3 regions of the Streptomyces sp. NPDC051563 genome follow, and region 1 is predicted to be linked to each of the others. Evidence: riboswitches for the same ligand, from Rfam matches in the RefSeq annotation. Region 1 holds a riboswitch; each other region holds the start of a gene.
The links. Region 1 has a riboswitch for cyclic di-AMP ahead of ACIA8F_RS11020 (M23 family metallopeptidase). Riboswitches for the same ligand answer to the same signal wherever they lie in the genome.

Region 1 (2,254 bases):
CCACCTTGTGCCGCATCTGGGTGAGCAGTGCGATGAGCCCGGGGCTGCCCGAGGCCTGGGAGAGCGTCTCGTGGAACCAGCCGCCCAGGGAGCGCAGGTCCTCCCCCTGTCCCCTCCTGGCCCGTTCCTGGCCCAGCCTGACCAGGCCGCGCAGCACCTTGAGGTGGGCCTCGCTGCGCCGCCGGGCCGCCCGGGCGGCCGCGAGGGGCTCCAGGAGCATCCGCAGCTCCAGGAGGTCGGCCGCCTCCTGCTCGGTCGGCTCGGCCACGCAGGCACCCGCGTGCCGGCGGGTGGTCACGAAGCCCTCGGACTCCAGCGTGCGCAGCGCCTCGCGCACGGGGACGCGCGAGACTCCGTACCGGCGGGCCAGCACCTCCTCGGTCAGCCGGGCGCCGGGCCCGAAGACCCCGGAGACGATGTCGTCGCGGATCGCTGTGCATACCGTGTGCGCGGGAATACGCAAGACCGGACCTCCGCCTTTTTCGTATGGCTGTGCGCGTTGCGACTCTATTGCAACACACGATAATTTCCGAGGACGGCCGGAAATACGAAACATTCACACAAGGCGAGGCGCGGAACACGACGAAGGCCCCGGCTCTCAGGGAGCCGGGGCCTTCGCGGAAGACGTGCGGTGGGGCGAGCGGTCAGACGCTGACGCCGTGCGAGCGCAGGTACGTGAGCGGGTTGATGTCCGAACCGTAGTCGGCGCCGGTGCGGGCCTCGAAGTGCAGGTGCGGGCCGCTGGAGTTGCCGGTGGAGCCCGACAGGCCGATCTGCTGGCCCGCGGCGACCTGCTGGCCGACGGAGACGTTCAGCGAGGACATGTGGCCGTACTGGGTGTACGTGCCGTCCGCGTGCTTGATGACGACGTTGTTGCCGTACGCCCCGCCCCAGCCCGCCTCGACCACGGTGCCCAGGCCGACCGCGTGCACGGAGGTGCCGGAGGCGGCGTGGAAGTCGATGCCGGTGTGGCTGCCGGAGGACCACATGCCGCCACCCGCGTGGTACTGGGTGCTGACGTAGGAGCCGTCGACCGGCGCGACGAAGGTGTTGAGGCGCTTGCGCTCCTCTTCGCGGGCGGCGCGCTCGGCGGCCTCGCGCTCGGCCTTGGCCTGGGCTTCGGCCTTCGCCTTGGCCTCGGCGGCGCGCTGCTTGGCGTCGGCCTCGGCCTGCGCCTTGGCGGCGGCGGCCTCGGCGGCCCGCTGCTGGGACTGGGCCTGGGCCTCGACGTCGCCGGCGAGCTCGTCGGCGACCACGATGGTGTTGAGGGTGCCGGTGTCCTCGATGGAGGGCGAGTGGTCCGCGGCGAACGCGGGACCGGCCAGGGAGCCGACGACACCAGTGGTGGCGAGGGCGGCTATGCCGGCATAGCCGGCGGTCCTGCGGCTGAGACGGCTCGAACCACGGTGCTTGCCGGAACCGGAACCGGCTGCACGACTGCCAAACGCCATGAAGGGGCTGATCCTTTCCTTCCCTCTCGCCTACCGGGTTAGCTGACGGGTTCGGAGCAGGAAGGTCTCCTACGGGCCTCCTCTTGCGAGGCGGTCCGATTCACCCCAGGGACACAAGTGGGTCCCCGGCTCCCCAGGCTCGCGCCTGACGGGGACTCGGCGATCGCTGTCCGGTGCCGCGGGCGCGGCGGTTACACCTGACGAACAGCACGGCCGACGCTAGGCGGATCATCAGGTAATCACCAAACAGACGCGCCCTTTTGTTGCGTACGCCACACCACATACAAGCAACCACACCACTAAAGGGAAAATAAGGACAAAAGGGGCCCCGGCGGACAAGCCGCCGGAGCCCCTTGAGCGACAGGCCAGTTGACGGCCCGCCCGAGATCGACCGGACAACGGCCGGAGACCACCTGACGATCAGTTGGCGACCACGGTCACTTCGCCGATGCCGAGGGCCCGCACGGGCTCCTCGATCTGCGAGGCGTCACCCACCAGGACCGTGACCAGACGGTCCACCGGGAAGGCGCTGACGACCGCCGAAGTGGCCTCCACCGTGCCGGTTTCGGCGAGCCGCGCGTACAACTGCGCCTGGTAGTCGTCCGGCAGCTCCTGCTCGACCTGGTCGGCGAGCGTGCCCGCGACGGAGGCCGCCGTCTCGAACTTCAGCGGGGCCACCCCCACCAAGTTCTGCACGGCCACGTCCCGTTCGGCATCGGTCAGGCCGCCCTCCGCGAGGGTGCGCAGCACCGTCCAGAGGTCGTCCAGCGCCGGGCCGGTGTTCGGGGTGTCCACCGAGCCGC
Region 2 (2,254 bases), on a different contig from region 1:
GGCACCTGCGACAGCTCCCCGGATTCAGATGCTGACGCCCTTCGACCGCAGGTAGGCCAGCGGGTCGATGTCCGAGCCGTACGAGGGTCCGGTGCGGATCTCGAAGTGCAGGTGCGGGCCGGTCACGTTGCCCGTGGCGCCGGAGAGTCCGATGGTCTGTCCGGCGCCGACGCTCTGGCCGGACGAGACGGAGAGCTGGGAGAGGTGCGCGTACTGGCTGTACTTGCCGTCGGCGTGGCGGATGACGACCTCGTTGCCGTACGCGCCGCCCCAGCCGGCGGAGACCACGGTGCCCGCGCCGACCGCCTTGACGGTGGTGCCGGTGCTCGCGGAGAAGTCGACACCGGTGTGGTAGCCGCTGGACCACATGGAGCCGGCGGTCTTGTACGCGGTGGACGTGCCGCCGCCGACGGGGGCGACGAAGCCGGTCGACGTGGAACCGCCCTGCTGCTTGGCGGGGGCCTTGCGCGCGGGGGCGGGCGCGGCGGCCTCGTCCGAGGAATCCTCATCGGACGAGGCCGCGTCCGAGTTGGAGGAATTCGACGAAGCGGAAGAATCAGAAGAAGAGGAAGAAGCAGACTTCTTGGCCGGCTTCGGCGTTTCGGCCGGCGCCGACTCGGCCGACGCGGCCGGAGCCGAGCCCTTCGCGCCGAGCGTGAGCTTGAGGCCCGGGTGGATCAGCGACGGGTCGGTGCCGACGGCCTCGCGGTTGTCCGCGTAGAGCTGCTCCCAGCCGCCGGCGAGGTGCCGGCTCGCGGCGATCTTGGAGAGGTAGTCGCCCGGCACCACGGTGTAGACGGTGGGGGCGCTCTGCGCGGTGGCCGGCGCGGCCTGGAGCGCGGCGGGCACCTGAGCGGCCACGGCCTGCGGGGCGGCCTGGACCGGAGCGGCGGCGGGCGCCGCGGCGGGGACCCCCGCGGCGTGGGCGCCGGCGGCGCCGAGCAGCGGAAGCGCGAGGGCCGCGCCACCGGTGCCGGCGGCGGCGAACCCGCGGGATATCGAGCGGGACTTGGGACGGCGGTGCTTACCCGTTCCGGACATGTCGCATTCCTCTCCGACGCCTGCGAGGTGAGCTGTCGGGTTCGGACTGGAGATGTCCGGCCGCCTCCGCGCCGGTGAACGGCACGTGTACGGCTTCACCCCGAGCTGTCCCGTCGTGAAGATCTCGACCGGAGATCCGGAACAGCGGCTTACCTGGTTCCCCCGCTCCTGCCGCGCGCGTGAATAGTCGGGTGCGGTTTCCGGTCGGCGGCAGGATTAGGCGGTCCGTCCGGATCGATCGCGAAGGTAATCGAGTCGGCCCGCGCGGAACAAGTCATGAATTCCCCAACGGAATCTTGAAGATGACGGGCTGCCGGAATTCCGGTCACCCTCCGTCCATTCCGCACCTTCAACAGCCGCCCCGGGCAGGCAATTCGGCATTTGCGATCAGGCACGCACCGTCACCGTATGATCTGGCTCACGGGGGCAGGTCCGATCTCGCCTCTCGCCATGGCAAGTTGTCAGCAAGTAGCGTAATTCGGACACCATCGACGACGATGACACGGAGGAGCCCGGTGACCCAGCCGATACCCCAGAGTCCGCACGAGGAGCCGACGCTGACCGGAGTGCGCAACTTCCGCGACGTGGGCGGGCTGCCGACCACGGACGGCCGGCGGGTCAAGTCGGGAAAACTATTCCGAAGCGGACATCTGGCTCATGCCACCGAAACCGACGCGGAGTTCCTCGGGTCGCTCGGGCTGCACACCGTCTTCGACTTCCGCAACGGAGCCGACCACGCGCTGGAGGGTCCGGACGTGGAGCTGCCCGGCGTGCTCAACGTCAGCATTCCGCTGTCGGATCCGGCCGACGGCAGCGAGTTCTGGAAGATGGTCCGCACCGGGGACCTGGCGCAGCTCCGCGAGATCCTGGGCGACGGGAAGGGCGCCGCGCGGATGTCCCGTTCGTACCGGACGATGATCCGGACCCGGACCGCCGAGCACGGCCGGGTGGTGCACGCGCTCGCCGAGTACAGCGTCCCGGCCCTCATGCACTGCGCCGCCGGGAAGGACCGGGCGGGCCTGTCGATCGCCGTCACCCTGCTGGCGCTGGGCGTCGAGCGGGAGGCGATCGTGGCCGACTACCTGGAGTCGAACGCCCCGCACAACCGCTACCGGGTCCGCCGGGGCAGCGAGGCGACCGAGCCCCGGACCCCCGAAGTGCTGGAACTGCTCTCCCCGCTCTTCGACGCCCGCGCCCCGTATCTGGCGGCGGC
Region 3 (2,254 bases), on a different contig from region 1:
TACCGGTGGACCCGACCGCTCCGGTCGGCCCGACGGCGCCGGTGGGGCCGACGGCTCCCGTCGGTCCGTCAGACTCGGCGGACCCGACCTCCCCGGCCGGGCCGGGGAATTCCGCGAACCCGACAAATCCGGTCAACCCGGTTGATCCCACGGCCCCGACGGCCCCGGCCGCACCGGGCGACGCGGCCACCCCGAGCGCCCCGGCGACCGCCGGCGCGACCGAGGGCGGCGGCAAGCACCGCGGCCAGGCCGCGGTCGAGACGCAGACCGGGTCTGATGCCGCGTCGGACCCGACGTACACCGTGAAGGCGGGCGACAGCCTCATCACGATCGCGGACGCCAACGGAGTGAAGGGCGGCTGGAAGGGGCTGTACGAGGCCAACGAGCAGGTCATCGGCGGCGATGCGGACCTGATCAAGCCCGGCCAGAACCTGGATCTAACGCACCAATAGGGGTACTTAAAGCGCCCGGAACCAGCTGATTGTCCGTTTTCTGTAAGTGAGACATGTGTCTCTTCAGGTCAACTGGCGTGTCAGGCCCGGAGGGTTCCGCAAACCCCGCCCTCACCTGCGCAAACGTCCCTCCGGGGAGCGCAAGTAGGCACCGTTTCCCCCCGATGTTGCTCGTTGAACATCGGGGGGAGACCTGTCTACCTTCTGAATCGCTCGCCACCGCGGGCTCCTTCGACCGCATCGCCGAATCCTGCCGGCGGACGGAGGGAACACTCGTCGCGTAAAGCGCCGAAGGCAGGAGCGGGGGAACCAAGGTAGGCGCCGGAACCGGCCGTTGAGAGACGGTCACGGAACCGGCTAGGGGTTAAGTCGAGCGCTAGGTCGCTCGGCCGGGCACTCACTCGCCCGAACCCGACAGCTCACCTCGTAGGCGTCGGTGAGGAGAACTCCATGCTGCTTTCGGGCAAGGGCAAGCACCGTCGCGGCTCCAAGGCCGTCCGCATCGTCACGCTCGCCGGTGTCGCCGGTGTCGCCGTGGCGGCTCCGCTGATGGCTGCGGGCACCGCTTCCGCCGCGACCGCCGGCGAATGGGACCGCGTCGCCGCGTGCGAGTCCGGCGGCAACTGGTCCATCAACACGGGCAACGGCTTCTACGGCGGCCTGCAGTTCACGTCCTCCACCTGGGCCGCGTACGGCGGCAAGGCGTACGCCGCGCAGGCCAACCAGGCCTCCAAGTCGCAGCAGATATCCATCGCCGAGAAGGTCCTCAAGGGCCAGGGCAAGGGCGCCTGGCCGTCCTGCGGCGTGGGCCTGTCGAACTCCTCCTACACCGGCGGTTCGGCCGAGACCCCCTCCAAGCCGAAGGCCCAGCCGAAGCCGGCGCCGAAGGTGGAGAAGAAGGCCGCGCCGAAGAAGGAGACCAAGCGCGCCGAGGCTCCGACCACCCGCTCCGAGCGTCCGGCCGCCCCGGCCGCGCCGAAGACCGAGGCCCCCAAGACGGGCAACGGCTCCTACGAGGTCAAGTCCGGCGACACGCTGGGCGCGATCGCGGACGCGAACCAGGTGTCCGGCGGCTGGGAGAAGCTCTTCGAGCTGAACAAGGACATCGTCTCGGACGCCAACCTGATCTTCCCGGGTCAGAAGCTGAACCTCAGCTGAAACGTGTGAGAACGGGCGTGGCCGCTTTGGCGACACGCAGTAGTTCCGCACGGAGCTCCACCACGCAATTCCACCGCCCGGCGCGCAACCCCCTTCGCGCCGGGCGGTGCTGTGTGCGCGTCCGTCCGCCCTGACGGAGCCTCCGGAATCCCGATGATCAAGGGCCCTATGTCCTGTAAGAGGGGCATTCAGGCCCTTTTTCGTCCCAGGACCCGGGCGGTCGGCTGGCCGAGTGCCCGGAGGCGGTTAGGCTCTAAGCGGCAAGGCCATCCCACGGCCTGACATGCCACCGCACACCCAGCGTCACATCCCAGAAGGAGATGCTCGTGCCGTCCATCGACGTCGTCGTAGCCCGGGAAATCCTGGACTCCCGAGGCAACCCCACGGTCGAGGTCGAGGTGGGCCTCGACGATGGCAGCACCGGCCGTGCTGCAGTCCCGTCCGGCGCCTCCACCGGAGCGTTCGAAGCCGTAGAGCTCCGCGACGGTGACCCCAACCGCTACATGGGCAAGGGCGTCGAGAAGGCGGTCCTCGCCGTCATCGAGCAGCTCGGCCCCGAGCTCGTCGGCTACGACGCCACCGAGCAGCGCCTGATCGACCAGGCGATGATCGACCTGGACGCCACCGAGAACAAGGGCTCCCTC

Region 2: another riboswitch for cyclic di-AMP. It lies ahead of ACIA8F_RS07880 (peptidoglycan DD-metalloendopeptidase family protein); the one in region 1 lies ahead of ACIA8F_RS11020 (M23 family metallopeptidase).
Region 3: another riboswitch for cyclic di-AMP. It lies ahead of ACIA8F_RS13920 (transglycosylase family protein); the one in region 1 lies ahead of ACIA8F_RS11020 (M23 family metallopeptidase).

Annotation. Positions count from the first base shown of each region.
Region 1 covers NZ_JBITDL010000007.1:139,182-141,435, forward strand. Annotated here, with positions in the region: gene ACIA8F_RS11015 (GntR family transcriptional regulator) at 1-463, opposite strand, end outside; gene ACIA8F_RS11020 (M23 family metallopeptidase) at 645-1,451, opposite strand; cyclic di-AMP (ydaO/yuaA leader) riboswitch at 1,464-1,623, opposite strand; gene ACIA8F_RS11025 (M16 family metallopeptidase) at 1,872-2,254, opposite strand, start outside.
Region 2 covers NZ_JBITDL010000005.1:38,829-41,082, reverse strand. Annotated here, with positions in the region: gene ACIA8F_RS07880 (peptidoglycan DD-metalloendopeptidase family protein) at 25-1,041, opposite strand; cyclic di-AMP (ydaO/yuaA leader) riboswitch at 1,046-1,241, opposite strand; gene ACIA8F_RS07875 (tyrosine-protein phosphatase) at 1,557-2,254, shown strand, end outside.
Region 3 covers NZ_JBITDL010000010.1:56,490-58,743, reverse strand. Annotated here, with positions in the region: gene ACIA8F_RS13925 (transglycosylase family protein) at 1-452, shown strand, start outside; cyclic di-AMP (ydaO/yuaA leader) riboswitch at 729-900, shown strand; gene ACIA8F_RS13920 (transglycosylase family protein) at 903-1,610, shown strand; gene eno (phosphopyruvate hydratase) at 1,931-2,254, shown strand, end outside.